One region of the Selenomonas sp. oral taxon 920 genome, then DNA from elsewhere that is predicted to be linked to it. Evidence: riboswitches for the same ligand, from Rfam matches in the RefSeq annotation. Region 1 holds a riboswitch; each other region holds the start of a gene.
What was found. A riboswitch is a leader RNA that binds a small molecule or an ion and turns the genes downstream of it on or off. The one in region 1 is predicted to bind cobalamin.

Region 1 (9,849 bases):
ATGGGATTCCAACGGCACATTACGAAGTCTTTACTGAGGCAGAACCTGCGCGCGCATATATTCGCAAAGAGGGCGCGCCAATCGTTGTCAAGGCAGACGGACTTGCCGCAGGCAAGGGCGTCATTGTTGCCATGTCGGAGCAGGAGGCACTCGATGCCATAGATACAATCATGGAGGATAATACCTTCGGCAAGGCTGGAACACGCGTCGTTATCGAAGAGTTTATGGAGGGGGAGGAAGCGTCGCTGCTTGCCTTCACCGATGGGAAGATCATCCGTCCCATGATCAGCGCGCAGGATCATAAGCGTGCTCTGGACGGAGACAAGGGTCCGAACACGGGCGGAATGGGCACCTATGCTCCAGCCCCTGTCATGACACCGGAGATGACAGAACGTGCAACAGAGGAGATTCTGAAACCGACAATTGCCGCCATGGCAAAAGAGGGCAGAGTCTATCGCGGCTGTCTTTATCTCGGCCTAATGATTACAAAGGACGGACCAAAGGTCGTCGAGTTCAACGCACGCTTTGGTGATCCCGAGACACAAGTGGTTCTGCCTTTACTCGATGGTGATCTCGTCCAGATCATGTGCGCCTGTTCTGATGGAACACTCGCGGATGTGCCTATACATTGGAAAAGCGGGGCAGCCGTCTGTGTTGTCTTGGCGGCAGGCGGATATCCTGCATCCTATGAAAAGGGGCATGAGATTCGTGGGATCAGAGATGCGGAGGACACGGGCGCGCTTGTGTTCCATGCAGGAACGGCGAAGCAGAACGGAAAAATCATCACGAACGGTGGGCGCGTACTTGGAGTTGTCGGTATGGGGGAAGACATCGCATCTGCGGTGAAAAAATCCTACGCTGCGGTCGAGAAAATATCCTTTAAGGATGCCTATTATCGTAAGGACATTGCACATCGTGCATTAAGGAATCGCTGATAAAATGAAGTCTGTCAGATTGGTGTAGATTTTTTGTTCGATCAAGGAGACAAACCGGACGCATAGCCGAAGCTATGTGGAGGATTTGTCGACGAAGAGAGGGCGAAAAAGATGCGCCAAGATGACATGGCTGAATTTATCAGTGCTTCCTTAAATCGCTAGTAAAAAAGTTGGGGTCGCCGTTATCTTTCGGTGCCCCTTATTTTTATGCAAAATTTATCAGCCCTTCCTAGGGCGGCACTGATAAATTCTGCACCACCATCTTAGCGCATCTTTTCGCCCTGTCTGTGTTGACAAGTATTATCATTCTGTGATAGTTTTGTTGAATTGGAATATGGGGATAAACAGGGAGATGGTAGCGTGCTGACATCCTATGACAAAAATTATCTGAGAATAGGCCTTCCTGCCGCACTGGAAGGTGTCCTGATGATCTTTCTGAGCAATGCGGACATCATTATGGTTGGCAGTCTGGGAACGGGTGCCATTGCTGCCGTCAGCATCTTTTCACAGCCACGTATGATGCTCCTGACGGTTGCACGTTCAGTCGCGTCGGCCGTCACCATACTGATTGCGGAGCGATTTGGCCGCGATCAGCACGACGCCTATGGTGATATTCTCAAAAAAACAATCGTTCTTGTTTTTGTTGTCCTTGGACTCGCACATATCGGATTCTTCATCTATCTCGATGCAATTCTCCTGTGGATGGGTGCACAGCAAGACTATCTCTCCGATGCGATGATCTACGGGCTCTGGACGCTGCCCGCTGTCTTCATCACCTCCGTGACGACGCTCATGCAGGCGGTCATGTTTGGACGCGGGGAGTCCATGCGTGTTCTCTCGATCAACATACAGGGGAACGTCGTCAACGTCATCCTCAATGCTCTCCTGATCTTTGGACTTGGGCCATTCCCACAGCTCGGCGTTCTTGGTGCTGCGCTTGGAACAATCGGCGGAACACTTTGGTCAACCTATCTCACCCTGCGCGTACTCTATGCATGGGGGATCTTTGCACAGGGAAATTATCGTCTGACGCGCACCTATCTGCGTGAATTCCTCAGCGTATTCGGCGGTATCTTCAGTGAGCAGGGATTTGAACGCATCGGCATGGTCGTCTACACCCGCATGGTCGCGGAACTGGGGACGATTCCGTATGCCATCCATGCAATAGCAATGAACTTCTGTGATTTCTATTACAGCTTCTGCAATGGGATGGGAAAAGCAAGCACGGTTCTCGCCGGACACAACCGAGACAGCCATAAGCAGAATGAATGGCGCCGCTATCTCTGGACGGGGATGCGCTGGAGTTTGATTTTCTCCGTCATTGTATTCCTCATAACCTTCTTACTGCGCGAGGAAATCTTTGCCGTCTATGCGCGTGATGCAGCTCTCCTACCTCTTGGCAGCCTGATTATCGCATACGTCGCAGCGGTCAGTTTTCCAGAGGCGTACCAGATGGTCTGTGCCGGTATTCTGCGCGCAAGCGGAAAGACATCACAGGTAGCAGCCTATTCCTTTATCAGTATAACGGTACTGCGGCCGATTATCACCTATATTTTCCTCTATGAGTGCAATATGGGACTTGAGGGTGCATGGCTTTCACTAGCACTCGATCAGAGTATACGCGCCATCTGTGCAGCCATACTCCTGCGTAAGGTATATCATGAAAGAAATTCCACGCATGCATTGAATCTATGTTAAGGAAGCACTGATAAATTCAGCCGCGCCATCTTGGCGCATCTTTTTTGCCCGCACTGTGTCGACAAATCCTCCACATAGCCCTTGCTATGCGTCCGGTTTGTCTCCTTGTTCGGACGAAAAAATCTACGCCAATCTGACGGACTTCATTTTATCAGCGATTCCTTAAGAAAGAATCAAGATGAAATACAAGGGACTTTTTGACTATCCCAATACAATAATCTGAAATAAATGGCTTGACAAGCATATCTAATATGGATATACTACGTTTGAACTTATGTTGAAAACCAAATAAATGACGTTGCGAGTGTCGACGGATGAATATTGCTTTGTGCGCATTCCGTTGAGCGATGAGAGGAAAATGGGTGAAATTCCCATGCTGTCCCGCAGCCGTAAATAGGGAGTGTTCTTCCACAGGCGCAGAGCCTGTGCCTGTAAAGTCACTGGGATAATCCTGGGAAGGCGGAAGAATGCAGCGATCTATGAGCCGGAAAGCCTGCTCGCAATAAGATTCATTGATGGACTCACGAGAGATGGGAAGATGGATGTGCGATTTACAGCACTAGGGAGTGCCGTAAGATCGTTGTTTTTTGTGTGCATTCTTCCGCCTGTCTTAAAAGAGACAGGCGGTTTTATTTTCTACACGACAACAAAGGAGTTGGGGAGTTGAGTGCAAAAGCGATCCTGATGCGTCTGGGGCAGATGATCATTACCCTGCTGGGGGTCAGTTTTCTGACGTTCAGTCTGACATTCATTGCGCCGGGCGATCCTGTGGATGCGATTCTCGAAACCGGCGATACGATTGTATCACAAGAGACCATCGAGCGTACACGTCACGAGTTGGGGCTGGATCGACCGTTCCACGAACAGTATCTCAGTTGGCTGAACGGTGTGGTACACGGGGATATGGGGCGTTCCTACTCGGCAAAAATTCCGGTACAGGATAAACTCTTGCAGAATCTGCCGGGAACACTGTTGCTTGCGGGGACAGCGGTGGTGATGATGCTCTCGATCTCCATTCCGGCAGGAGTTATCTCAGCACTCTATCGTAATCGGTGGCCGGATCAAGTCATACGATTCTTCACCTTTCTCGGTGTCTCCATGCCGAGCTTCTGGGTGGGCCTTATTCTGCTCTATGTATTCGGTCTGAAGCTTGGACTTTTCCCGATTGCAGGCGGCGAGGTCAGCCTTGATCGTATGATTCTCCCTGCCTTTACACTTGCCATCCTGCTGTCATCGAAGTATACGCGTCAGGTGCGTACGGCGGTGCTTGAGGAGCTCGGGCAGGACTACGTCACGGGTCTCAAGGCACGCGGCATGTCGATGACACGCATCCTCATTCGTCACGTTCTGCCGAATGCCTTCCTGCCGCTCATCACACTGCTTGGGCTTTCCATTGGCTGGCTGCTCGGCGGGGTTGCCGTCATTGAGATTGTCTTTTCGTGGCCGGGCATCGGACGCGTTGCGGTGCGTGCGATCGAAGCACGCGACTATCCGCTCCTCCAGGGCTTTGTCCTCTGGATTGCAACACTCTATATGTTTGTGAACCTCATTGTTGATATATCCTATGCGTACCTTGATCCGAGACTCAGGAAGGGGGCGAAAGCATGACGCGGGATCAACTGCTGTTTCGTATCTATACAGGCATCATCCTGCTGATTGTGCTTGTCGCCATCTGTGCACCGCTGATCTCGTCATACGATCCATATGAGTCGCAGATTCAGAATTCTCTCCTGCCGCCATCCGCTGAGCATTACTTTGGCACAGATAAGCTCGGGCGCGATATCTTTACGCGTATTCTCTACGGTGCACGCATCTCGATTACGATGGCGCTCACAGTTGTCATCATCTCGTCAGGACTTGGCACATTGATCGGTGTGATCTCTGCCTATGTGGGCGGTAAGGTGGACAATGCCATCATGCGTCTGACCGACGTGTTCCTTGCATTTCCGGGCATCGTGCTTGCCATTGCGATTGCCGGCGTGCTCGGCGGGAGTGCAGTCAACGCAGTGCTCGCCGTTGTTATTGTAGGCTGGACAAAGTATGCACGTCTTGCACGCAGTATGACGTTGAAGGTTAAGCAGCAGGATTTCCTAGCTGCTGCAATTACAAATGGTACACGACCGCTTGCGATGATTCGTCGGCATATCCTGCCGAATATCATACCGATTATCATTGTGACCGCCGCACTCGACATCGGCGCACTCATGATGGAGCTTGCGGGGCTCTCCTTCCTCGGATTTGGCGCACAGCCGCCGACACCGGAGTGGGGGCTCATGCTGAATGAGGGGCGTCAGCTGATCCAGACGGCACCCTGGCTTATGATCTTCCCCGGACTGGCGATCGTATTCGTCGTCGCGGTATTTAATCTTTGGGGAGATAGTCTGCGGGATATTATGGACCCGCGCAAGGCAAATTAAAGGAGGAACATATGGGAAAGAAAAAACGATGGCTGACAGCACTGCTGACAGGCTGCATGGCAGCTGCACTGCTGACGGGCTGCGGCGGCGGTCAGTCTGCAGGGGACAAGACGACGCTGAAGGTTGGCGTAACGAACTTTGCAGACTCGCTCGAACCGACGGAAAATGCCTTCGGATGGGTCGTCATGCGCTACGGCATGGGCGAAACACTAACTCAGTTTGATGAGAAAATGAATATCCAACCGTGGCTTGCTGAGAGCTGGGAAATCAGCGATGATAAGCTGACGTGGACATTTAAGATTCGTGATGTCAAATTCTCGAACGGGCGCCCACTTACGGCAGAGGCGGTCAAGGCATCACTTGAGCGTGCGTTTGCAAAGAATACACGCGCAGCAACATTCTTCACGTATACAAATATGACTGCAGACGGGCAGATACTCAAGATTACAACGGATAAACCTGCACCGAGCATGCTCGGCTACCTTGCAGATCCGCTTTTTCTCATTGTCGATGTTGAGAGTGAGAAGGAGCGCAACTTCGCAACGCAGGGTCCCATCTGCACAGGTCCCTACGTCTGCGAATCCTTCGTGAAGGAAAAGGCCGTCATGAAGAAGAACCCGAACTATTGGGGCGGCGAAGTGCCGTATGAGACGGTCGAGATCCCGTCGATCGACGATCCGAACACGCGCGCAATGGCACTCCAGTCGGGAGAAGTCGATATGGCGGTCAACATCGCCGCAGGTGATCTTGGCCTCTTTAATGATACGTCGAAGTTCCATGTAGATCGTATCGCATCGCTGCGTACGGTTCTCGCACGCATTAATCAGAAGGGGATTCTCGGCGATCCGAAGGTACGCGCTGCGTTTATCTCAATGACAGATCGTAAGTCGTACAATGAGGTCATCCTGAAGGGAACCTTCATCCCGGGCAAGGCTCCTGTCCCGCCCTCTCTCGACTATGGCTTCGATCAGCTCACCGACCCGAATGCCTACAATGTCGATCGCGCGAATAAGCTCCTCGACGAGGCAGGCTGGAAGGATACGGATGGTGATGGCATCCGTGACAAGGACGGCAAACCGCTTTCCGTTGACTTTATTATCTACAACAGCCGCGCAGAGCTGCCGATCTATGCAGAGGCAGTACAGGCAGATGCCAAGAAGGTCGGTATTGACGTAAAGGTAAAGTCTGTCGATTACAATTTGCTCGACAAAATTGGAATCAACGGAGAGTACGATCTTCTGATTTCCAATATTACCACGGCAAATACGGGTGATCCCGAGATCTACCTCAACTGGTACTGGCGCACGAACGTGAACGGCAACAACCCGCAAAACGGCTCCGGTTACAGCAACCCCGAATATGATGCACTCTGCGCACAGCTTGCCGTTGAGTTTGATCGTGCAAAACGCCGTCAGCTGATGATCGACATGCAGCAGATTCTGCTGAATGATGGAGCTGCATTGTTCCTCGGCTACCCCGAGACAAACATCGTCAGCTCGACCAAGATCACGGGTGCGATTATGCATCCTGCGGATTACTACTGGATCACGAGCAAGATCAAACCTGCGAAGTAATAAGGAGGAGAAGCCCGAATGTTGATTGAGGTGCGAGGGCTAAAAATCGCATACGAAGGCACAGAAATGGTGCACGGTGTGGACTTCACCCTCAAGGACGGGGAAGTGCTGACCATTGTCGGCGAAAGCGGCAGCGGGAAGACCACCGTCATTCGGGCGATGCTCGGCTGCCTGCCGCATGTCGGCAGAGTAACGGCGGGCGAGATCCTCTATGACGGGAAGGATATGACGAAGTGCAGCGCTGAGGAGTGGCGTCACGTAAGCGGAAAGACAGCTGCGATGATCTTCCAGGACAGCGGCAGCATGATGGATCCGATTCGTACCATCGGTGAGCAGTTTGTGGAGTATATTCAGACTCATGAGTCCATCGGTGCGAAGGAGGCAGCTGCGCAGGCACAGGATATGCTTGCACGTATGCATCTGTCCAATCCCGCGAATGTAATGAAGAGCTTTCCGTTTGAACTTTCAGGCGGCATGCGTCAGCGTGTTGGCGTTGCAATGGCGATGTTCTTCAAGCCGGCACTCCTGCTGGCTGACGAACCAACGTCTGCGTTGGACGTGACCACGCAGGCACAGGTCGTCAATGAGATGATGGACATCTGCCAGAAGGATGGCACATCCATTGTCCTTGTGACACACAACCTCGGTGTCGCAGCCTATATGTCGGATCAGATCATGGTCATGCAGAACGGCAATGTCATCGAGCATGGCACTGCCGAAGAAATTATTGAACACGCGCAGAAGGACTACACCAAGGAACTCCTGCGTGCCGTACCACAGATTGGAGGAAAGCGTTATGACGCAGTCGGAGCGTGAGATCATCCTGCGCATCGAGCATATTACCAAACGCTTCCCCCTTGAGGGCGGCAAAGTTCTTACGGCATGTAATGATGTGACATTTCCCGTATATCGTGGAGAAATCCTCGGCATTGTCGGTGAAAGCGGCTGTGGAAAAAGTACGCTTGTGCGCACACTGATGCAGCTTCATGCACCATCTGAGGGTCAAATCTTCTTCAGAGACAAGGAAATTACGGGGCTGAAGGGCGAGGATGCCCGCAATATGCGGCGCAATATCCAGATGGTCTTTCAGGATCCTACAACATCCTTCAATCCGAAGATGAAGATTAAGGACATCATCTGTGAACCGCTGCGGAACTTCGGACTCCTCAAAGGGAGCGCACATGACAAGGCAGCCGAGCTGCTGCGTCTTGTCGATCTTCCTGAGGACTTTGCCGAACGCTACCCCGCAAATATGAGCGGGGGACAGCGCCAGCGCGTTGGAATTGCGCGCGCACTGGCATTGGAGCCGGAGATTCTGGTCTGTGACGAGGCAACGAGTGCGCTTGATGTTTCTGTGCAGGAGACGATTGTTGAACTGCTTGTCCGTATTCAACGGGAACGAAATCTGACAATCCTGTTCATCTGTCATGACCTTGCACTCGTGTCGCGTTTATGCACGTGCGTTGTCGTCATGTACTTTGGAAAGGTTGTGGAGCAGCTGGATGGACAGGATCTTGCTCATGCAAAGCATCCCTACACCCAAAAACTCCTCTCGTCCGTATTTACACTCCTGCCGAAAGGGAAAGCTCCGCGCATTACCATCTCCGAGATAGACGTCCCTATGTAACGCATACAATACAAATATCAGATAGATAAATTATAGTAAGAGGGCAGCAACTCAATGCTGCTCTTTTGCTATATTGCTATTATGAATATTAGGTTGCATAAATATTGAATTACAGTGTCGACTGTTTTCAAATTTTTGTCTTGCTGTCAATCTGAAATAATGATATTATTAGTCTATAAGTTTTGTGTATACGCCTCCAACTTTTACATCTTCTTAGGGAGGATCTGGATATATGTTTAATTTCAAGCAGAAAGATGACGAATTCTTTGACCTATTCCTTGAGAGCGCGAAGTTCTTTCATACAGGCGCATTGGTTTTAGATGATGTTATGAAGGACTATACGACCACAGGAACAAAAGTGGAGGAAATCAATCGTATTGAACACGAAGCAGATGCTATCAATGACCGTATTATTGATAAATTAAACCTTACCTTTATCACCCCCATTGATCGAGAAGACATCTATGCCTTGGCAAATGACCTTGATGACGGAGTCGATCTCTTACAGGGAATACTGCAGCGCTACGAGATGTACCGCATGGGAAAGCCCATGGCAGGTGCAATCAATCTGACAAACCTCCTAATCTCTGCTACGGAAGAAGTTGTACGGGCCGTTTCTTATCTTGAAAACATCCGAAAAAACCAAGTACAGATACTGGATGCATCGCACAAAATCGAACGCTATGAAAGCGAAGGAGATCTCATCTATCGAAGTGAGGTTGCCTATCTTTTCGATAATGAAAAAGATCCCATCGAACTGATTCGATGGAAAGACGTGTTAGAACAGCTGGAAGATACGCTGGATCATTGTGAACTCATTGCGGATATGCTGCGGGGAGTGGTAATGAAATATGCCTGATTTCCAGCTTTTGATCTTTCTTGTTATACTGTTAGCCCTTATATTCGATTTCATTAACGGGTTCCACGATACGGCAAACGCGATTGCCACCTCGGTTTCGACCAGAGCCATTCACCCTCAACACGCAATTATCATGGCTGCCGTACTTAATTTTTTAGGTGCCATGTACAGTACCGGGGTTGCAAAGACCATTGGATCGGATATTGTCAAATCAGCCTCCCACGTAGATGAACACGTGCTGATTGCGGCACTCTTTGGCTCGATTATATGGAATATCATTACGTGGAGATTCGGTATGCCGTCCAGTAGTTCCCATGCACTTATCGGTGGTTTGATCGGTGCTGTGCTCATGTCTTCCTCTGGTATGGAGGGCTTAAATTTCTATGGAATTGGAAAAATCATTCTTTCCCTGATCCTCTCACCGCTTGTGGGCATGGCATTGGGATGTGTCATTATGTTGTTCTTATTCCGTTTCTTCGGTCGTTTCCGCCCCACATCCATCAACGGAAAATTCAAGAAGATGCAAATTCTAACAGCAGCAACGATGGCATTTTCACATGGTTCCAATGATGCACAAAAATCTATGGGTATTATGACACTCGCGTTGCTTGCCGGCGGATATATCGACGCATTCGAGGTTCCAACCTATGTCAAGGTACTCGCAGCGACTGCTATGGCCTGTGGAACGGCCGTAGGGGGCTGGCGTATCATCAAGACAATCGGTGGAAAAATATTCAAG
Region 2 (9,849 bases), 520 kb from region 1:
CATGAGCCCGACTGCAATTGCCGTCGAGGAGAACACCCCGATGACCGTATCCGCTGATGCCGCCGTTCGATGTTTGATGTAGGTGATGAGGAGTGCGAACAGCACGGAGAAGAGGATGAGTGACGTAAGCGGCGCAAATATCCCGACGAGTGCGCCCACAGCAATGCCGGTGAACGCCCCGTGCCCGAGCGAGTCCGAGAAGAACGCCATGCGGCTTGAAACTACCATCGTACTGAGCAGCCCGAAGAGCGGGGTCATGAGGAGAATCGCCAGGAGTGCGTTCTTCATGAACGTGTACTCCATCCACGCAAACGGCAGGAGCGTATCGAGGACGCTGTAGATCAGTTCCATACTGTGCCCTCCTCTCCCTCGCCTGCCGCACGCATCTCCAGATGTCGGAGATCAGGCAGGATGCCAAATATCCGCTCCATCTGAGGAGCCGCAAAGACCTCGCACGGCGTTCCCGCAGCCGCGATTCCGTGCTCCATCAGAACGACCTTGTCCGCATGGCGTGCGACCATGCCGAGATCGTGTGAGATCAGTAGGATTGCGAGATCCTCCTGTGCGCGCAGCTCTCCGACAATGTCATAAAAGAGCGTGAGCCCGCTCTGATCGACACCCGATACCGGCTCGTCGAGGAGCAGGAGGTTCGGCATCGGATCCAGTGCAAGCGCGAGCAGAACGCGCTGCAGTTCCCCGCCCGAGAGCGCGCCGAGACGGCGGCCAATCAAGTGCTCTGCGCGTACGCGCGCAAGATTTTTCATGATGCGCGGGCGCAGGGAACGCGTTGGAAAGAGCCAGACAGGGCGTGCCGTGAGGCATGCCATAAAGAGATCCATGACTGTCGTCGGCGCACTCAGATCGAGGCGCAGATACTGCGGCACATAGCCAATGACGGGACGTATGCGCCGATCATCCGCATCGACGAAGCGCAGACTGCCCGTATGCGGCACTTCACCGAGGATGGCACGCAGGAGCGTACTCTTGCCCGCGCCGTTTGCCCCGATGATGGCGGTCAGCTCCCCGCAGTGAACATGCAGGCTGACATGCGAAAAGACTTCGAACGTCCCAAAGGAGACGCCGAAGTCCTCGATTTTAGTGCAGCAGAAATGTGCACAGCCCTCCGCTGCACCTCTGTGATGAAAAATATGCCTGAGCATAATGATCCTTTGTTCTAATCCGTCAGCCGACGGAACTTCCACGTTCCCGCTGCGATGCCGAGCACCGCATAGCCAACAACGACAACAAGTGAGAGCATGGAGAACTCCCCTGTTCCCCCGATGCTGCGCAGGAGATGGCTCGTATGCGTGAGCGGCAGCACTTCCACAATCCAACGCACGACATCCGGCAGTGCCGCTGTCGCGAAGAACGTCCCGCAGAGAAACGACATCGGCAGGAGCACATAGAGGTTGACCTGGCTCATCTCTTCGTAGGTGGAGATATACATCGCCGCGAGGAATCCAATCTCCGCGAAGATCATGCAGTTCAGCGCAAGCACGAGGAGAAACAGCGGCGTAATCATAAAATGTGCGCCGAACAGATAGCTCAGCACCACGATGATCGCCGATGAAATCAGCCCCCGCACGACGGCCCCTGCCACTTTGCCGACAACAAATGCGTCGGGGCGAATCGGCGCAATCAGGTACTCCTCAAGACTCTTGTGATAAACGCGTTCCGCATGCACGGAGATGATGCTGTTAAAGCTGATGTTCATTGAGTTCATCGCGAGAAGTCCCGGCACGAGAAAGTCCAGATACGAGCCCGTGCCCACATCGATACTGCGTCCGAGCCCCCAGCCAAACGCGATGAGAAACATGAGCGGCGAGACCATGCGGCTCAGAATGTATTTCGTCAGACGGCGGCGCAGAACGATCCAATCACGCCAGAACACCGTCCAGATATCCCGCAGCATCAAAGTCCCTCCTTTCGTCCCGTCAGCTCGATGAATACATCCTCGAGATTCGTCGGGCGCAGGAGAACGCGCTGCATCTGCTCCTCAAGCATACGCGCATGAACACGCGCTTCCTCACGTGTGTGGAAAAACTGATAGGCGCGGCCGCCCTCCTCATCCCACTCCACAGCATATGACCCCAAATTCTCACAGAACGCACGCGGTGTCTGCACATCGACAAGCACACCCTTATTGATGATGGACACGCGGTCACAGAGTGCCTCTGCCTCCTCGATGTAGTGCGTCGTCAGAAGCACGGTCACACCGCCCCTAGCGATCTCGCGCACGAGATCCCAGATATGACGGCGAATCTGAGGGTCAAGCGCCACCGTCGGCTCATCCAAAAAGAGCACCTGCGGACGGTGGATCAGTGCGCGTGCGATGAGCAGCCGACGCTTCATCCCGCCGGAGAGGCGGCGCACATTGTCGTTGCGCACCTCGGTCAGCTCCATCTCTGCAAGCAGTTCCTCTATCCGCGCCGTGCGCTCCGCGTGTCCCATGTGATGCAGACGCGCGTGCAGCTCCATATTCTCCCAACAGGTGAGCTCCTGATCGAAATTCACATGCTGCGGCACCACACCGATCCGCTCCTTGACAACACGCGGATCACGGCGGATGTCCGCACCGCCGATACGGATCACGCCGCTCGTCGGCTGCGTCTGCATCGTGAGCATACGGATGATCGTCGTCTTCCCTGCACCGTTCGGACCGAGCAGTCCAAACACCTCACCGTGACGGACGGAGAGGGAGATCCCTGCAACTGCCGTTTTCCACGTCTTTTCCTTTGCCGCATTCGTATGCGGAAATTTCTTGACGAGATCCTCCATCTCAATCATCATCGGTTCCATCAATCTCAATCCGCCCGAAACTGGATGCCCGCCACCAAACGCGCCTTCTCCATCACCGCCATCACCGTCCGCGAGGTTCGGAGCCCCTCCTCCACACGCAGATAGTCCTTGCGTTCAAAGATCTCCCGTATTGCCTCGAACTCGTGCACCATACGATGTTCATACTTGTTCAGCGCATACGTCTTCGGCTCCTTGCCGCGCAGTCCGACTGTAAAGGATGTGAGTTCGTTCGGTGTACCGTCCGCACGAATCCACCCCGACTCCCCCTGAATCAGGAAGAAGGACGGGCTCGAACTGTCCTTTGCCGCCGCCGCCGTTGCAACAAAGCCATCATAGCGCAGCGTCAGCACTCCCGAGGTATCAATCCCGTTGAAGCCGATATTCGCGGTGTAGGAGGCGGACTGCGGACGCCCGAAGAGCGCGACGATGAGCGCAAGGTTGTAGACATTCAGGTCATAAAGTGCCCCGCCCGAAAGCACAGGATCAAACGCCGGCGCCACGTCGCGCGCGAGATAGCGCTCGTAGCGGCTCGAGTACTGCGAGAAATTTGCCTGCACGAGGCGAATGAGTCCGAGCTGCGGGAGCGCGGACAAGATCCCGAGATAGTTTGGCAGGAAGAGCGGTGTCACTGCCTCGAACAGATAGCACCCTGCTGCACGCGCACGCGCGATCAGCTCCTCCGCCTCTGCGAGCGTCGAGGTAAAGGGTTTTTCCACGATGACGTGCCAGCCCGCCTCAATCGCCGCACGTGCATACGAGAAATGCGCGCTGTTCACAATGCCGAGGTAGACAACGTCCGCCTCATGTGCCGCAAGCATTGCCTCGTAGTCCGTCACCGTCTGCGGGACACCGAACTCACGCGCCAATGCCTCCGCTTTCTCCCGACTGTGCGGGCGCGCACAGATTGTTTTCACCTCGACATTTCCCACCTGACGCAGGGCAATGAGTGCCTCCCGCGCAATCATTCCCGTACCGACAATCGCTATCTTCATCGATCAGTTCTCCTTGTTATGCGGAATCCGCTGTCTCCACACGGCAAACATCGTACTCTATTATAACAGGGTACGCATACAAAGAAAAGGGGCTGCTGCGGAAGTGAAACACTTCCGCAGCAACCCCTTCACCGCAGTCTGCGTAAAACGCCGATCTTACTTCATGATTTTGAGATGATCTGCGTCTGCATCCTTGTTCCCCTGCAGAGCATCCCACGCATCATTCGCGCGCTCTACAAATGCAGCCCGAATATTCTTGTTCTCGCCGAGACCGTGCAGATAGGTATTCACCTTAAAGCCCTTGCTCTCAAGAATACTCTTGTGCGAATCCGAATCTTTGCCCGCCATATCGTTGTGTGCATGATCGCCCGCAACCATCATAATCGGCATGAGCGTTACTGTCTTGACATTCGCATTGTTGAGCTTCGGAACGACATCCTCGAGACTCGGCCACCCCTCAACCGTGTAGACGTAGACATTCTTATATCCGAGCGCATCGAGCTTCGCCTGAATCACGGAATAGTAAGCATTGGAAACGTGCGGTGTGCCGTGTGCCATGAGGAGGAGAGCCTCATCCTTGCCAAGCTTCGGGAACTGGCTGGAGACGGCCTTGATGAACTCCGCAACGTCATCCGACTGCTCTTCCTGCCCCTGCCAGTACATAAGCGATGTCCCGCAGGTCATCGTCTTGAACTGTTCTTTATACTCATTGAACACGGCCTTGACATAGGAGTACTCCATGCCCGGGATGACATCAAGCGAGACGAGAGCCACACGCGAGTAGCCGTCTGCCTTGAGTTGTGTCAGCGCCTCCTCGGGGGTCGGATACTTCTTTCCCTCATTCTTTTCGATACGGTCGATGATAATGTGGGAGGTGAATGCCGTCACAACCTTCACACCCGGATGGGCCGCCTGAATGTCACGCACGGTTGCCTCAATCGTCTTTTCACGCGTCTCCTTGAACGTCGTGCCGAAGCTCGCCACGACGATGGCATCCTTGTTCGTGTAGTTCCGCATCTGCGGATTATCATACTTCAGGACACCGATCTCAGACGCCTCCATGAGTGCCGGTGTTGCCGTCTTCACCTCGGGGTTCAGCTCATACGCGGCCTCCGCAGGGCTGTAGGAAAAGCCCAGAACAGCTGAGCAGGCAAGGGATGCGACCAGCATTTTCTTCCAATTCTTCATCCGAATTCCTCCCAAAAAATATAAATTAAAGGCTTTCCTGCAAGAGCAAGAAAGCCTCGTGAAATCATCTCCACGAATCCCCTTCCTGTCACTCGCAGGTATGTGCCTACGGCACACGGTGGATTGTCAGACAGGCAGTTCTCCTGGCTCGGTTCATCACTCCCCTGCGCCTTCCCGGAAGGTCTGTCTTCCAGTGGCTTCCTTGCAGGTTCGCTCCCCTCACAGTGGCGGGACCGCGCCGGCTCCCCCGGCTTCTCTATTAAGCATGTGCCATACAGCACTGCACCTGTCTCCCGTTCATTCAGTTATGCAACAATATGTCACAGCTATTAGAATACATCGTTATGTGTAAATTGTCAATCGGTGCACCGACTTATTTTGACGTGTCCTCTTCCACACGGGAACGCCAACGCCCCTTCTCTGCCGTCGAGGGCTCTGCTGTCTCTTCGACAAATGCGGAAACGGCATCATAGTTCGCGCGGACACCGGACTCCGTGTTCCGATAGGTCACGGCATTCGCCTTTTTCACGCCGATCGCATCCGCCTCCTCCACCGCGTCGATGTTCGCACCGAGGTAGACAAAGTCCCAGCCCGCCTTTTCCTGCTTGTCCGAAATCAGCTGTTTGACCTTCGGCTTAGTGAACTCCGTGCTCGCGTTCTCCATTCCATCCGTGATGATGACGAAGATCACCTTTGTTCCCTCGCGCTCCGAGACGCCCCTCTGCTCCATTCGCAGGATCGTCGCCCCCACGGCATCGAGCAGTGCCGTCGTACCGCCTACCTCGTACTCCTTCGCCATCAGTGGTTTTACGAAATGAATATCCTTGCGCTCGTAGAGCATATCCACCTCATCGTTAAAGAGAACCGTCGTCACACGCACGGGAACGGCGAGTGCTTTCTGTTTCTCGATCATGGCATTAAAGCCGCCAATCGTGTCGGACTCCAGCCCCGACATCGATCCACTCTTATCGAGGATCAGCACAAGCTCGATGCGCTCCGGCTTCTCGGCAGACAGCGGCATCTCCTTTGCCGTCTCCGCCGCGCCGACTGCTGCAAATGCCATGCACAGCAGACAGGCAAGGACAGCAGAATAAATTTTCTTCCACATAGTATGCGACCTCCTTTGCAGTTAGAACATTGAAACAACTTTCTCTGTCCACATCTTATCAGGTTCAAAAGATTATTTCAATCAGGCAAAGGTTAGATGCCAAAACGATATATTGCTGTCTTTGTTTACCTCACCTATTTCAAAAGCATCCACTTTTTCTTTAGTGTTTTCGCAAGTCCTCTGCCAAAGCAAAAATCATCGTACGCTTAAACTTTTCTCCACCGAAAACAAAAAATCCATACGCCGAATGTGACGTACGGATTCTCCTCGATGTGAAATTCCAAGCCGTATTTTCTCCCGTCGTATTTCCCTATTCCTCCTCCGACGTACGTGTTCCACGATTGATTGTTGTAAGTCCGCGGTAAACGGTACCGATATCGAGATCGTCGCCGCGCGACTCCATGTATTTCTCCAGTTTGCGCTTCACACGCTGAAGTGCATTGTCGATGGATTTCACCTGACGGTGCAGATCGACGGCGATCTCCTGATAGGATTTGCCGTCGAGATAGCTCATGAGTACGCGCCATTCAAGGTCGCTCAGGATCTCCTCCATTTTCTGTTCGATGTCAATGAATTCCTCGTGGCTGATCACAAGCTCCTCGGGATCGCTGATGCGTGCGCCCGAGAGCACATCGAGCAGCGTACGGTCGGAGTCCTCGTCATAGATGGGCTTGTTCAGTGATACATAGGAGTTCAGAGGAATGTGCTTCTGCCGCGTCGCCGTCTTGATCGCCGTGATAATCTGGCGCGTAACACAGAGCTCGGCAAACGCACGGAAGGACGATAATTTATCCTCGCGGTAGTCGCGAATCGCCTTGAAGAAGCCGATCATGCCCTCCTGTACGATGTCCTCACGATCTGCACCAATCAGGAAATAGGAACGCGCTTTGGAGCGCACGAAATTACGGTACTTGTTGATGAGATAGTCGAGCGCCTCATCGCCCTCGGCAGTGCGGATGTACGCAAGCAGTTCCTCATCACTGCAGCCGTCATAGATGCTGTTTTCTGCGGCAGTGTCCTCAAGCTCCTCGTCCTCAGCATCGAGTTCGACAGGCTCCAGGTCATCCGGAACCGCCTGCTCCTCATCCAACATGGACTTTTGCTTATCGCCGTAAAAAATCATACGATTGCTCCGTCACTTTCAAAGGATCCTTCCTAATCAGCACTCATGCAAATGATCCGGTACCAATATTATACCTCGATTACAGATTTTCCGTCAAGATACAAAAAGAGAGCCGCCCTGCACACGGCTCTCTCCATATGGTGTCACAGGCGCTCGCGAATGACAACCTTTTCTTCTTCATCCGTATCCCGAAGCATCACGGACACATCCTCCAGTGCGGCGGTCGGGACGTTCTTGCCGACGTAGTCCGCGCGGATGGGCAGTTCCCTGTGCCCGCGGTCGATGAGTACAGCAAGCTGAATCGTGCGCGGACGCCCGATGTCGAGCAGTGCATTCATAGCCGCGCGGATCGTTCGTCCCGTATAGAGTACATCGTCCACGAGAATGACCGTCTTGCCCGTGATATCCAGCGGCATCTCCGTAGGATGCACGATGGGCTGATAGGACAGTTCGTTGAGATCATCGCGGTAGAGCGTGATATCGAGCACGCCGCGCGGCAGCTCACGCTGTTCGATGCGCGCGATCTCGGCGGCAATGCGTGCGGCAATGGGAACACCGCGCGTACGGATTCCAACGAGCACGAGATTTTCCGTTCCTTTGTTCTTCTCTACAATCTCATGTGAGATTCGCATAAGTGCACGCCGAATGCCGTCGTCATCCATGAGCACTGCCTTTTCCCTGAACTGTGTCATATCATCATCTCCTTACTGGTGCAGCACTCGCAGAATCTCCTCCATATCTGCGGGGAGCGGTGCTGTGAACTCCATCTCCGCCCGCGTGCGCGGATGCGTGAGACGAAGAGTCAGCGAGTGCAGCGCCTGTCCCGAAATCGCAAAGGGGTTCTTCTTCGCCGTGTATTTCGTATCGCCGACGAGCGGATGCCCGATGCTCGTCATATGGACGCGGATCTGATGGGTTCGCCCCGTCTCGAGACGGCAGGAAACATAGGTATAGTCGCCGAACCGCTCCAACACTTCAAAATGCGTGGTCGCGGGCTTTCCATTCTCGCGTACAATCGCCATCTTCTTGCGGTCGGTCGGATGCCGTCCAATATCCCCCGTAATTACGCCCGCACGCGGGACGATATTGCCGTGCACAACAGCGCGGTATGTGCGCTGTGCCTCCTTATCCCGAATCTGGCGCGCGAGAAAGTGATGTGCCATGTCATTTTTTGCCGCGACCATAACGCCCGAGGTATCCTTGTCGAGGCGGTGCACGATGCCGGGACGCAGCGCGCCGTTGATGCCGGAGAGATCCTGACAGTGCCAGAGCAGCGCATTGACCAGCGTTCCCGTATAGATGCCCGCAGCAGGGTGAACCACCATGCCTCGTGCCTTGTTGACGATGATGATGTCCGCATCCTCATAGAGCACGTCAAGAGGGATGTCCTCTGCACAAATCTCCACCTCTTCGGCGGGCGGCAGCGTATAGATGATCTCCTCTCCGCCGCGCAGTTTGTAGTTCGCCTTACGCACCGTGCCGTCCACCGTGACCCGCCCATCCTCAATGAGGCGCTGCGCATAGCTGCGCGAGAGATCCGGCAGCTGCCGCACGAGCGCACGATCCAGCCGCTCCCCCGTACAATCTGCGGTAAATGAACTGCTCATCATCGAATTTCCTTCTTCTGCACAAAGAGTGCCCAGAGAACTGCTGCCGTTCCGAGGACGATGGCGATGTCTGCGATGTTGAACACGGGCCATATGCGAAAGTCAAAGAAATCCACAACGTGCCCAAGCCGGATGCGGTCGATCAGATTGCTCACAGCTCCCGCTGCGAGTGCGACGCTGCCGAAGTGAATGAGGCTGCCGCTGCGGTACAGGCGCTCATAGAACGCGGCAAAGACTGCGAAGAACGCGAGTGCCGTCGCGAGAAAGAGCCACTGCTGATCGCGGAAGATTCCAAATGCCGCCCCCGGATTGAGGACGAATGTGATATGAAAAAACGGGGCTGCAACAGGGATGCTCTCCCCCGGCAGCATCGTCTGTTCCACATAGTATTTCACGAGCTGATCGATCAGTAAAATACCCAAGAAAGAAACTGCGGCTTGTACACGTCCGCTCATGGATCTCAACTGTCCTCCTGCTGCTCACTGCGCTCTGCAGCACGCTCTTTTTCCGCCTGTTTCTCCGCTGCCGTGTCAGGCATCTCCGCGATTGCGTCCTCAATGAGCGCAAGCTCCGCCTGCACATTTCCCTTCATGCGGCGCAGAAATTTATGCTTCTCCCGCACAAGGCGTTCGTACTCCGCTACAACCGCACGTACCTTGTCCGCCGCCTCATCGAGTTGTGCTTTCGCCTGAAGCGCTGCCTCACGGCGTATATTCTGCGCCTCCTTGGCAGCCGTCTCGATTGTGAGTTCAGCATTCCGCTTCGCGCTCGCCGTCATGTCCTCGGCGGTTTTCTGTGCCGCCGCGATAGTCTCGCGCATACTCTGCTCGATGCGCCGGAAGTCCTCAATCGTCTCCTTTGCACGTGCGAGATCCGCCTGCAGGCGTTCCTTCTCATCAATCACATCGGCATATGCCTGCATGACTTCGTTCAGGAAGTCGTTGACCTCTGCCTCATTGAATCCGCGAAAGCTTCTCCCAAAATCCTTCGCATGTATATCCATCGGTGTCAGCACACTGCTCCCGCCTTTCC
Region 3 (9,849 bases), 330 kb from region 1:
TCGGAGTATCGCGGCGACTATGATATCGATGAGGATGCACTTACGACATTTCATGCGGAGCGACTGGCGCTGCTCGCGGCGGTGCAGCCGGATATCCTTGCCTGTGAGACCCTGCCATGTTTGGTGGAGGCACGTGCAATCGTGCGTGCTCTGCGGGAAAAGAGAGTTGACATTCCCGCATGGTTTTCGTTCTCGTGCCGTGATGGAGCGTACATCAGCGAAGGTACAGAGATTGCTGAATGTGCGCGGTTTCTAGACGGCGTGCCGGAGGCAGCAGCAATCGGGCTGAACTGTACGGCGCCTCAGTATGTCGAGGAACTGATCTGCGCGATTCGGCATGAGACGGCGAAGCCCATCCTCGTCTATCCGAACTCCGGCGAGCACTACGATACGTCGGATCAATCGTGGCATGGTACGGCGGAGGATTTCGGCACGACGGCGCAGCGCTGGTATGCGGCAGGGGCACGCCTCATCGGCGGCTGCTGCAGGACATCGCCGCGCATGATTGCGGAGATTGCCGCGTGGACAAAGAAAATGGAATGAGGTGATGGAAATGGGAGAAGAACGCACGGCGGTCGATTTGCCGCGTGCGGAGCGTGCCATGCGTGATTTTCTCACAGCGGTCGGTGTTGATCTCGCGGCACAGGGGATGGAGGAAACCCCTGCGCGCGCAGCAGCTCTCTATGCGGAACTCTTTGCGGGGCTGCACACGGATACGCGGGATCTCTGGTCGGATGTGCTGACGGAGGAGACAGATGGGCTCATTGCCGTGCGCGCCATTTCATTTCACTCTATTTGTGAACACCATCTGCTCCCATTCTTTGGAACGGCACATATTGTCTATCGCCCACACGCAGGACGCGTGGCGGGCTTTGGCGTATTCACGCGGCTCGTCGAACGCGTGGCGCGCCGCCCTCAACTGCAGGAGCGGCTGACGGCGGACATCGCGCGTGAGATCGAGCATGGGCTCGGAGCGGAAGGGGTACTCGTCATTGTCGATGCGCGGCAGCTCTGCATGACAATGCGCGGTGCACGTGCACACGGCACGCGGACGACCACCTCCGCGTGCCGGGGCATTTTCTGCGCAGATAAAACGATGGAATTACAGGCATGGCAGATGTTAGGAGAATGGGGCAGTGGAGAGAATATACCGCTTCCGTGACGGGAAGGAGCTGACGCTTGGCGGACGGACGCTTGTCATGGGGATTCTGAACGTGACGCCGGACTCGTTCTCGGACGGCGGGAAATGGAATACGCGCGACACGGCACTCCGCCATATGGAGGAGATGGTACAAGACGGAGCGGATATCATCGACCTCGGTGCGGAGTCGAGCCGCCCCGGCTTTGTGCCGATGGGCGCGGCGGAGGAGATGGAGCGTCTTATGCCGTTCCTCGAAACCGTGCTGGCGGAGTGTCCCGTACCTGTTTCCGTGGATACGTTCAAGGCGGAGACGGCACGCGCAGCGCTCTCTGCAGGCGCGCATATGCTGAATGATATCTGGGGGCTCCAATACGCAGAGGAGACGGGCGCAATGGCACGCGTCGCTGCGGAGGCGAATGTACCTGTTGTCGTTATGCATAACCAAAATGGAACGGAATATCAAGAGGATATCCTCGGGAAGATGCGTGTGTTCTTTGAACGCTCCTTTGCGCTTGCCGATGCGGCAGGGCTTTCGCGTGAGAAAATTATCCTCGACCCCGGCATTGGTTTCGGCAAGACGGCGGAGCAGAATATGCATGTCCTGCGGCGCATGGATGAACTCGTCTCGTATGACGGCGTGGAGTATCCTGTTCTTCTCGGGGCGAGCCGCAAGAGCTTTATCGGAGCAGCACTGGGGCTTCCCGTGGAAGAGCGCATGGAGGCGACGGGGGCGGCGTGCGTTCTCGGTATCGAGCGTGGCGCCGCCATTGTGCGCGTGCATGATGTGAAGCCGATTGCGCGCATGTGCCGCATGACGGACGCAATACTGGGGGCATAGTATGGATCGAATCTTTTTGCGCGGGATGCGGTTTATGGCTGCCCACGGTGTGCTCCCCCATGAGCAGAAAGTGCCGCAGCCGTTTGAGGTGGATGTGGAGCTTGGACTTGATCTGCACGCAGCAGGGGAGAGTGACGATCTTGCGGCAACGGTGAACTATGCCGCAGTCTGCGAGAGCGTACGGGATATCATCGAAGGTGCGCCAAAGCGACTGATTGAAGCACTCGCCGAGAAGATTGCGGATGATCTCCTGCGAGGCTTCGATCTGCTGCTTTGGGTATGTGTTACGGTGCATAAGCCCGCTGCACCGATTAACGGCATATTCTCGGATGTCGGCGTGACGATCCTGCGCCGCAGGAAAAATACCGAATGTTGACGGCATACATCGGGCTCGGGGCGAATCTCGGCGATCGTGGAGAGACGATGCGTGCGGCACTGCGGCGGATGGCGGCATGTCCCAATCTGTGCGTGGAGCAGGTGTCATGTTTTTATGAAACACCGCCGTGGGGAAAGACCGATCAGCCGTCGTTTCTCAATGCGGCGGCGTGCATTTCGTTTGACGGAACGCCGCATGAACTGCTCAGGGTGCTGCAGCGGATCGAGCACGATCTCGGCCGCGTGCGCCATGAACACTGGGGGGCACGGACGATTGACCTCGATATTCTGTATGTTGAGGATGTGGTGCTTTCGGATAAGGCGCTGACACTGCCGCATCCTTATCTCACAGCGCGTGCCTTTGTGCTCGTGCCGCTTGCGGAGATTGCGCCTGATTTACTCGTACAAGGGAAGCGTATTGTGCAGTGGCTCGCTGAAGCAGATCGGGACGGCATTGCACGTGCGCCCGAACTCTCCGCGCCGTATCCGCTCGAACTCATCGCTGCCTGTGATGAAGGAGGCGGCATTGGGCGAAACGGCGGTTTGCTCACATACTGTGCCGAGGATATGGCACATTTTCGTCGGACGACGATGGGCGGGATTGTCATTATGGGGCGGCGCACAATGGAGAGCCTGTCCGCACAGCAACCGCTTGCAGGGCGGGAGAATATTGTACTCTCGCGGACATTGGCGCATGCCGAAGGATTTCATATCGTGCGTGATCTTACGCAGATGTGGGCGCTGCTCGGCGTGCTGACGCAGGATGCGCTGCGTACGATCTTCACCATCGGCGGCGCGGCATGCTATCGTCTGTTTCTGCCATATGTCCGACGAGCCTACATAACGCGTCTCACGGGCACCTATGCGGCGGATGTATTTCTGCCGGCGCTCGATGGCTTTACTTTGACAGAGCGTCGGCGCGGAGAAGACTGTATCTTTGAAATCTACGAGAGAGTTTAGTATGGCAAAGGAAATTTTCAAGAACGATTGGCAGGAACTGCTTGCGGATGAGATGGCACAGCCGTATTATCGGGAACTGCGCGCCTTTCTCATCGAAGAGTATCGAACGAAGCGCATCTACCCCGATATGTTCGCAATCTTCAACGCGATGCACTATACGAGCTTTGCGGATACGAAGGTTGTCATCCTCGGACAGGATCCGTACCACGGCGACGGACAGGCCCATGGGCTCTCGTTCTCCGTGCAGGTCGGCATCGACCCGCCGCCGTCACTGCTCAATATCTACAAGGAGATGCAGGATGATCTCGGGATCATACCGCCTGCGCACGGCTGTCTTATTCCTTGGGCGAAGCAGGGCGTGCTGCTCCTCAACACAGTGCTGACCGTTCGTGCTCATGCGGCAGCGTCTCATCAGGGACACGGCTGGGAGCGGTTCACAGATCATATCATTCGGCTGCTCGGCGCACGCGAGCGTCCGCTCGCCTTTATCCTTTGGGGAAGCCCCGCACGGCGCAAGCGCAGCCTTATCACGAATCCGCGCCATCTCATCATCGAGTCGCCGCATCCGAGCCCGCTCTCGGCACATCGCGGCTTCTTCGGCAGCCGCCCGTTCTCACGCGTCAACGATTTTCTCACGGCGGCAGGCGAGAAACCAATCGAGTGGCAGCTGCCGCCGGCAAGTGAGATTGAGGCGTAGCTTTTAAAACGCATTCTAAGGAGAACTATATGAAAATAATGATATCACTGCGCAATATCTGTGTACTCGGACTGCTTGCTTGTCTCGGCGGCTGCGGCGCACCTGCCGAGACCTCGGCAGAGATGCCGCATGAAATCGTACAGCAGAATGTCCCTGTGCATGGACAGAAGGAAATCTATCTTGCAGGTGGCTGCTTCTGGGGGACGGAACTCTATGTCAGTCTGATCCACGGAGTTATTTCCGCAGAGAGCGGCTATGCGAACGGCCGCACATCGCACCCCTCATACCGTGAGGTATGCAGCGGGAGCGGTCATGCAGAGACGGTGCACATTGTCTACGATCCGCAGATTGTTTCTCTCGACGAGATACTGACGGCTTTTTACGATTCTATCGACCCGACAGCGATGGACCGGCAGGGCAATGACATCGGACGGCAGTATCGCTCCGGAATCTACTATGTGCCGAATGCGGACGGCAGTGAGAGTGCCGATGCGGCTGTGATCCGTGCCTCGCTCGATGCACTGCAGAAGAGGATCGGCAAGACGGTCGCCGTTGAGATGGGGCCGATTGTGAACTTCTATCGCGCGGAGGAGGATCATCAGAAATACCTTGAGAAGAATCCGAATGGATACTGCCATATCTCGCCTGCGCTCATTGCAAGAATGCGTGAAAAGTACGAGGCGGCAGAACGTGCAGAGGTGTCAAACGTGACACGCACTTACGAAAAACCATCGGATGCCGAACTCAAGGCGCGCCTGACGGGGATGCAGTACGCTGTCACGCAGGAGAAGGCGACGGAGCCGCCCTTCCGCAACGAGTACGATCACGAATTCCGCGAAGGCATCTACTGTGATATCACGACGGGTGAACCGCTTTTCATCTCCGCAGATAAGTATGATTCAGGATGCGGCTGGCCGGCGTTCTCGCGCCCGATCGACAGCGCTCTGATTGCCGAGCATGAGGATCGCTCGCACGGCATGGTGCGTACCGAGGTTACGGCGGCGAACAGCGGCGCGCATCTTGGGCACGTCTTTAACGATGGTCCTGCTGCAGCAGGGGGACTGCGTTACTGCATCAACAGTGCCTCCCTCCGCTTTATCCCGAAAGAGGATATGGAACGCGAGGGCTATGGGGACTATCTCTATCTGTTGGAGAAATAGTGTCATAGGAAAAGAATGGATAATTAAAGAATTATTCACTCTTTTCTTGACATGGCTTTGAATCAATGTTATCTTTACGATACGTGAAAAATTCATAGAGATTGGATTGGGTATCGTAAGATTTAATAGAGAATCCGGTATATGCCGGAGCGGTCACGCCACTGTAACAGGGAGTGATTCTGCACGCTGAACATTCAGCAGTCACTGGAGATGATATGTTTCTGGGAAGACGCAGAAGAGCGATGAACTGGAGCCAGGAGAACTGCCCAATCGACAATCACCGTTTGACCTGCGAGTGATGGGGATGGAGATTCAGACCGTTCTATTGTGTGTAAATTAAGCCCTTTTCTGCTTTAGCAGGAGGGGCTTTTTACTTGCCCTTATGCCTTAAGGTATTCCAAAATATGAACATGGTGCATGGAGAGCACGAAAGAGAAAGGTGATACAGGATTATGACAAAAGAGAAGAAGTGGACACTGGCGGTACTTGCGGCATTTGCCGGAGCGAGCTTTGTCGGGACGGCGTACGCTGCGGAGCAGGCGTCTACGGAACAAACGGAGACGCACGCGTTGAGTGATACCGTTGTAACGGCACAGCGACGTGAGAAGCGCGATCTCGATACGCCTGCAACGACGACGATCATCACAGCGAAGGAAATCGAGAAGGCAGGCTATCGCAACGTATTCGAGGCAATCGACCAGCAGATCGGCTCAACGAGTACATCGTACGGCGAAGCGGAGCAGGACATTCCGGACAAGCTCCAGCTCAATATGAATGTGATCTATACGGCGGGTAAAGATGACGTAGTGTCACTCGGCATTTACAACCTGCTGAACCGTGAAAACTACTCCAACCGCTACGGCAATCTCGACCTCGGGCGCAATTTCCGCCTGACCTATACGCATGCGTTCTAATGTGCAGCTCTGTGCATTTCTTCTGCTTCTCTCTCTCGCCGGCATGATTGCCGGCTGTGCGGGGGAGCGGAAGAATGCGTCAGAGCAATCTGTGTTTTATCGAGGGACGGATGATATGGGCATGGAGGTTGTCCTGCACGAGAAGCCGCAGCGCGTCGTCTCGCTTGGTCTTGCGACGGATGAGATTCTTCTTGCCATTGCGCCGCCCGAGCAGATTGCTGCACTTACCTCGTATTCGGATGACCCCGGACTATCCGCCATGACCGAGGAGGCAAAGGCGGTCTCGGTCAAACTCAAGGACAAGAGCCCCGAGCGCGTGCTCGCACTGCATCCCGACCTCGTCCTCACAACGGACGGCGTATCAAAGGAGGAGGTGGAGAGTCTGCGCGACCTCGGGCTGACGGTCTATGCTTCACGGACACCGAAGCGCATCGAGGGAGTTTTTACCCGCATCGAGGAGATCGGCAGGCTGACTGGGCAGGAGGAGAACGCCGCTGCACTAATTGCTGAAAAGCGTGCCCGTCTCGCCGATGTCGAGCGCCGCGTCGGGGACATCCCTGAGGCGGAGCGGCCGATCATTGTGGCTTTTGCGTTCAGCGGCGTATTCGGGCAGAAGGACGGCCTCTTTGACGATATGTGCCGCCATGCGTCTCTGCGCAACGGCGCCGCGCTCGTCGGACTGACGGCGGATACGCCCGTCTCGATGGAGCAGATTGTTGCGCTCGATCCGGATGTATTCCTCCTGCCGACATGGAGTGCGGAGGGGGAAAAGACGGAGGACTTTCGCCAAAAGCTCCGCAATGATCCTCTGTTCATGCATGTCAAGGCGGTGCGGGAGAATCATTTCTACACCGTGCCCGATACCTATCGTTACAGCGCGGGGCAGAACGCGATTGAGTGCGTCTATGAACTCGCACGTGCGGTCTACCCCGAGCGCTTTGCAGATGTGAAGTAAAGGAGACTGTGATGCCGCTGCGGATGTTGGTGCTGAGTCTCACGGGAGACTGCAATCTTGCGTGCCGCTACTGCTATGCATCCGGTCAAGACCGGAGCATGATGACATGGGAGACAGCGCGGCGTGCGATCGATCTCGCAGCGACGGGGGGAGCTCCCTTTATCCTTCAGTTCTCGGGTGGAGAGCCTCTGCTCGCCCTGCCACTCCTGCGGCAGATCGCGGACTACGTTCGCACCAATCACATACGGGTACGCATGGATCTGCAGACCAACGGGACTCTGATGACCGAGGAGACAGCAGATTTCCTGCACGGTGCGGACATCGGCATTGGCGTCAGCCTCGACGGCAGACCTACTGTTCACGATATGCTCCGCTGTTATCCTGACGGCAGGGGAACGTCGTCGGATGTTGTCGCCGGGATTCAGTGCCTCGCACAGCGCGGCATTGAGATCGGTCTGACCTGTGTTGTTACAGCGGAAAATGTTGGGGAACTCTCAGGCATCATAGAGATGGCATACTATCTCGGCAATGTGCGCCGCGTGGGCTTTGACCTCCTGCGCGGACAGGGGAGCGGCACTGCTGTCCGCCCCGCACGCGAGGAGGAGATGACACAGGCGATCGCAGAGGTCTTTGCGCGAAACGAACACCTTGGACGGCTGCACGGATATCGTATCGCGATTGCGCAGGAGGAGCAGGCGACGTGTCTTTCGCAGCGCACGGGCGACGGATTCTCACATTGTCATGCGATGAGCGGGGCAGGGGTGCACATTGACGCTGCGGGGCGCATCTTTGCGTGCTCCTCCTATGTCGGTGATGCGCGCTTTCTGCTCGGCGATGTGGAGCACGGGATCGACGTTCGGCGGCAGGTGGAGGTAGCACATGAGATGCAGGATGCCATGGCGTTTTGCAGGGTGTGTGCGGACTTTGCAGGATGCGGCGGCGCGTGCTATGCACGTTGGGCGGGGCAGGAACATTCTGCCCTGTCCAATGCCGAATGTGCACTGAAGCGATCTGCGATGATGGCGGCAGGCGTTTGAGGAAGTACCGATCAATGGAGCACATTTGCTTACGGGGATTTTTTCTGTCGGATGATGCCCCCATCTTGGCAGTTGATGAATAGATGTTGTTGTATCCGAATTTTAGGAGGAAAAATAAAATGACAAACTACATTTCAAAAAAGATTGTCATGAATGTGACAGCAGCACTTGCTTTTGGACTTGTATCTACGGGAGGAGGGCACACCTTTGCCGCAGATGCGGATTCGTCTACAAGTGAACATATGCTGAACGAAACCGTCGTTACAGCAACGCGTACACCCAATAAGGAACTGAAGACGGACGCGAATGTAACGGTGATTACGGGCAAGGACATCGAGCGACGTCATTATACGGATCTCACACAGGCACTGCGCGATGTACCGGGCGTTACCGTCAATCAGTATGCGCCGGCGGGATATAATAACAGCAGTAAATTTTATATCAACGGGTCAGAGGATGTGGTTCTTCTGATTGACGGTGTGAGGCAGAACTATGCGGGGGGCTTTTCTGCCTCCTTGGCATCTGCGATGAAGGATCTCGGCGGCATCGAGCGCATCGAGGTATTGCACGGCTCGGCATCGACCCTCTACGGCTCGGATGCAAAGGGCGGTGTCATCAATATCATAACGAAGAAAGCACAGGGGATGAAGACGACGCTCGGCATCGGCTACGGCAGCTACGGACGTCAGCAGTACAGCATCGCGAACGCCGGCGGTGAAAACGGCTGGGATTGGCGCGTGAAATACCAGAAGGATAAGAGCGGCGATTTCAAGGACGGACACGGCAATACGGTACCGTCCCGTCTGGATGCCGATTCGTTTAATCTTCATCTCGGCAAGGACTTGAGCAAAGCGTCCTATCTTGCTCTTAACTTCCGCTCCTACAAAGACTCGGATCACTATCAGGCACTCTATGAAAAGCAGCAGGGGCTCAATGTCAATCGCGGAAACTATGATTATTTGGATGGCGATTTGATCTGGAACGTGCAGATCGATGATACAACCAAGAATCAGATGAGTATTTCTCGCAGTAAATATGATTATGACATATTTACTCATAGTATATTTAACCCTGCAGGCTCCCTTTATGATTTCAGTGTTTGGACATGGAAATTCAGCGACCAATTTGACAAGAAGCTCGGCGATCATCTGTTGACAGCGGGCTTTGAATTCACAAAGGATGATACGACGATCAAGAACGGCAGCATTGTGAGTATTGATGATCGTACGCTTATCAACCGATCCTTCTATTTGCAGGATCAGTGGAGTATTCTTCCGACGCTGAAACTCACGGCAGGCATCCGCCATGACAGTAATTCTGCATTTGGGAGCCACAACAGCCCGAGCGTCAGCCTTGGCTACGACATTGATCCGGTGACGCATGCTTATGTTTCCTATAGCGAGTATTTTATCACACCGACACCAAATCAGCTCTATGCACCGATCTATGGGAATACAAATCTCAAACCGGAGTCCGGCAATACGAGGGAGATTGGCATAGCCCGGGATTTTGGCAAGGGCCTGAGCCTCACGGCAAGTTATTTCAAGCGTCATTCAAAGAATCGGATCGGCTACCATCCTATGACATATCAAAATATCAATGTCGGCGATGAGGACGCACACGGCTGGTCGCTGCAGCTGACCAAGCGTGTTGATTCCCATTGGCGTGCCCGCATTGGATACACGCAGACACATGTCGGCAAGACGGAGCAGAGAGGCGTTAACGCAGATGGCTACCTGCCCGAGGATCAGTGGAATATCGGCGTGGACTAC

Region 2: it holds a riboswitch for cobalamin, as region 1 does, so the genes downstream of both, BCS37_RS08030 (sirohydrochlorin cobaltochelatase) here and nikB (nickel ABC transporter permease) in region 1, are expected to answer to the same signal.
Region 3: it holds a riboswitch for cobalamin, as region 1 does, so the genes downstream of both, BCS37_RS12360 (TonB-dependent receptor) here and nikB (nickel ABC transporter permease) in region 1, are expected to answer to the same signal.

The regions. Positions count from the first base shown of each region.
Region 1 is NZ_CP017042.1:1,156,282-1,166,130, reverse strand. Features, by position in the region: gene purD (phosphoribosylamine--glycine ligase) at 1-935, shown strand, start outside; gene BCS37_RS12240 (secretion protein HlyD) at 964-1,089, shown strand; gene BCS37_RS05430 (MATE family efflux transporter) at 1,296-2,633, shown strand; partial or broken gene BCS37_RS12235 (secretion protein HlyD) at 2,630-2,780, opposite strand; cobalamin riboswitch at 2,949-3,148, shown strand; gene nikB (nickel ABC transporter permease) at 3,297-4,241, shown strand; gene nikC (nickel transporter permease) at 4,238-5,050, shown strand; gene BCS37_RS05415 (ABC transporter substrate-binding protein) at 5,062-6,624, shown strand; gene BCS37_RS05410 (ABC transporter ATP-binding protein) at 6,643-7,440, shown strand; gene BCS37_RS05405 (ABC transporter ATP-binding protein) at 7,421-8,251, shown strand; gene BCS37_RS05400 (DUF47 domain-containing protein) at 8,484-9,110, shown strand; gene BCS37_RS05395 (inorganic phosphate transporter) at 9,103-9,849, shown strand, end outside.
Region 2 is NZ_CP017042.1:1,673,360-1,683,208, forward strand. Features, by position in the region: gene BCS37_RS08005 (metal ABC transporter permease) at 1-351, opposite strand, end outside; gene BCS37_RS08010 (metal ABC transporter ATP-binding protein) at 342-1,160, opposite strand; gene BCS37_RS08015 (ABC transporter permease) at 1,175-1,912, opposite strand; gene BCS37_RS08020 (ABC transporter ATP-binding protein) at 1,912-2,799, opposite strand; gene BCS37_RS08025 (Gfo/Idh/MocA family protein) at 2,805-3,791, opposite strand; gene BCS37_RS08030 (sirohydrochlorin cobaltochelatase) at 3,948-4,979, opposite strand; cobalamin riboswitch at 5,096-5,284, opposite strand; gene BCS37_RS08035 (vWA domain-containing protein) at 5,353-6,087, opposite strand; gene sigH (RNA polymerase sporulation sigma factor SigH) at 6,398-7,210, opposite strand; gene pyrR (bifunctional pyr operon transcriptional regulator/uracil phosphoribosyltransferase PyrR) at 7,354-7,902, opposite strand; gene BCS37_RS08050 (RluA family pseudouridine synthase) at 7,915-8,817, opposite strand; gene lspA (signal peptidase II) at 8,817-9,272, opposite strand; gene BCS37_RS08060 (DivIVA domain-containing protein) at 9,278-9,832, opposite strand.
Region 3 is NZ_CP017042.1:825,793-835,641, forward strand. Features, by position in the region: gene mmuM (homocysteine S-methyltransferase) at 1-543, shown strand, start outside; gene folE (GTP cyclohydrolase I) at 554-1,162, shown strand; gene folP (dihydropteroate synthase) at 1,137-1,979, shown strand; gene folB (dihydroneopterin aldolase) at 1,981-2,355, shown strand; gene folK (2-amino-4-hydroxy-6-hydroxymethyldihydropteridine diphosphokinase) at 2,349-3,314, shown strand; gene BCS37_RS03850 (uracil-DNA glycosylase) at 3,316-4,011, shown strand; gene msrB (peptide-methionine (R)-S-oxide reductase MsrB) at 4,041-5,171, shown strand; cobalamin riboswitch at 5,263-5,455, shown strand; gene BCS37_RS12360 (TonB-dependent receptor) at 5,624-6,085, shown strand; gene BCS37_RS03865 (ABC transporter substrate-binding protein) at 6,075-7,040, shown strand; gene BCS37_RS03870 (radical SAM/SPASM domain-containing protein) at 7,052-8,077, shown strand; gene BCS37_RS03875 (TonB-dependent receptor plug domain-containing protein) at 8,197-9,849, shown strand, end outside.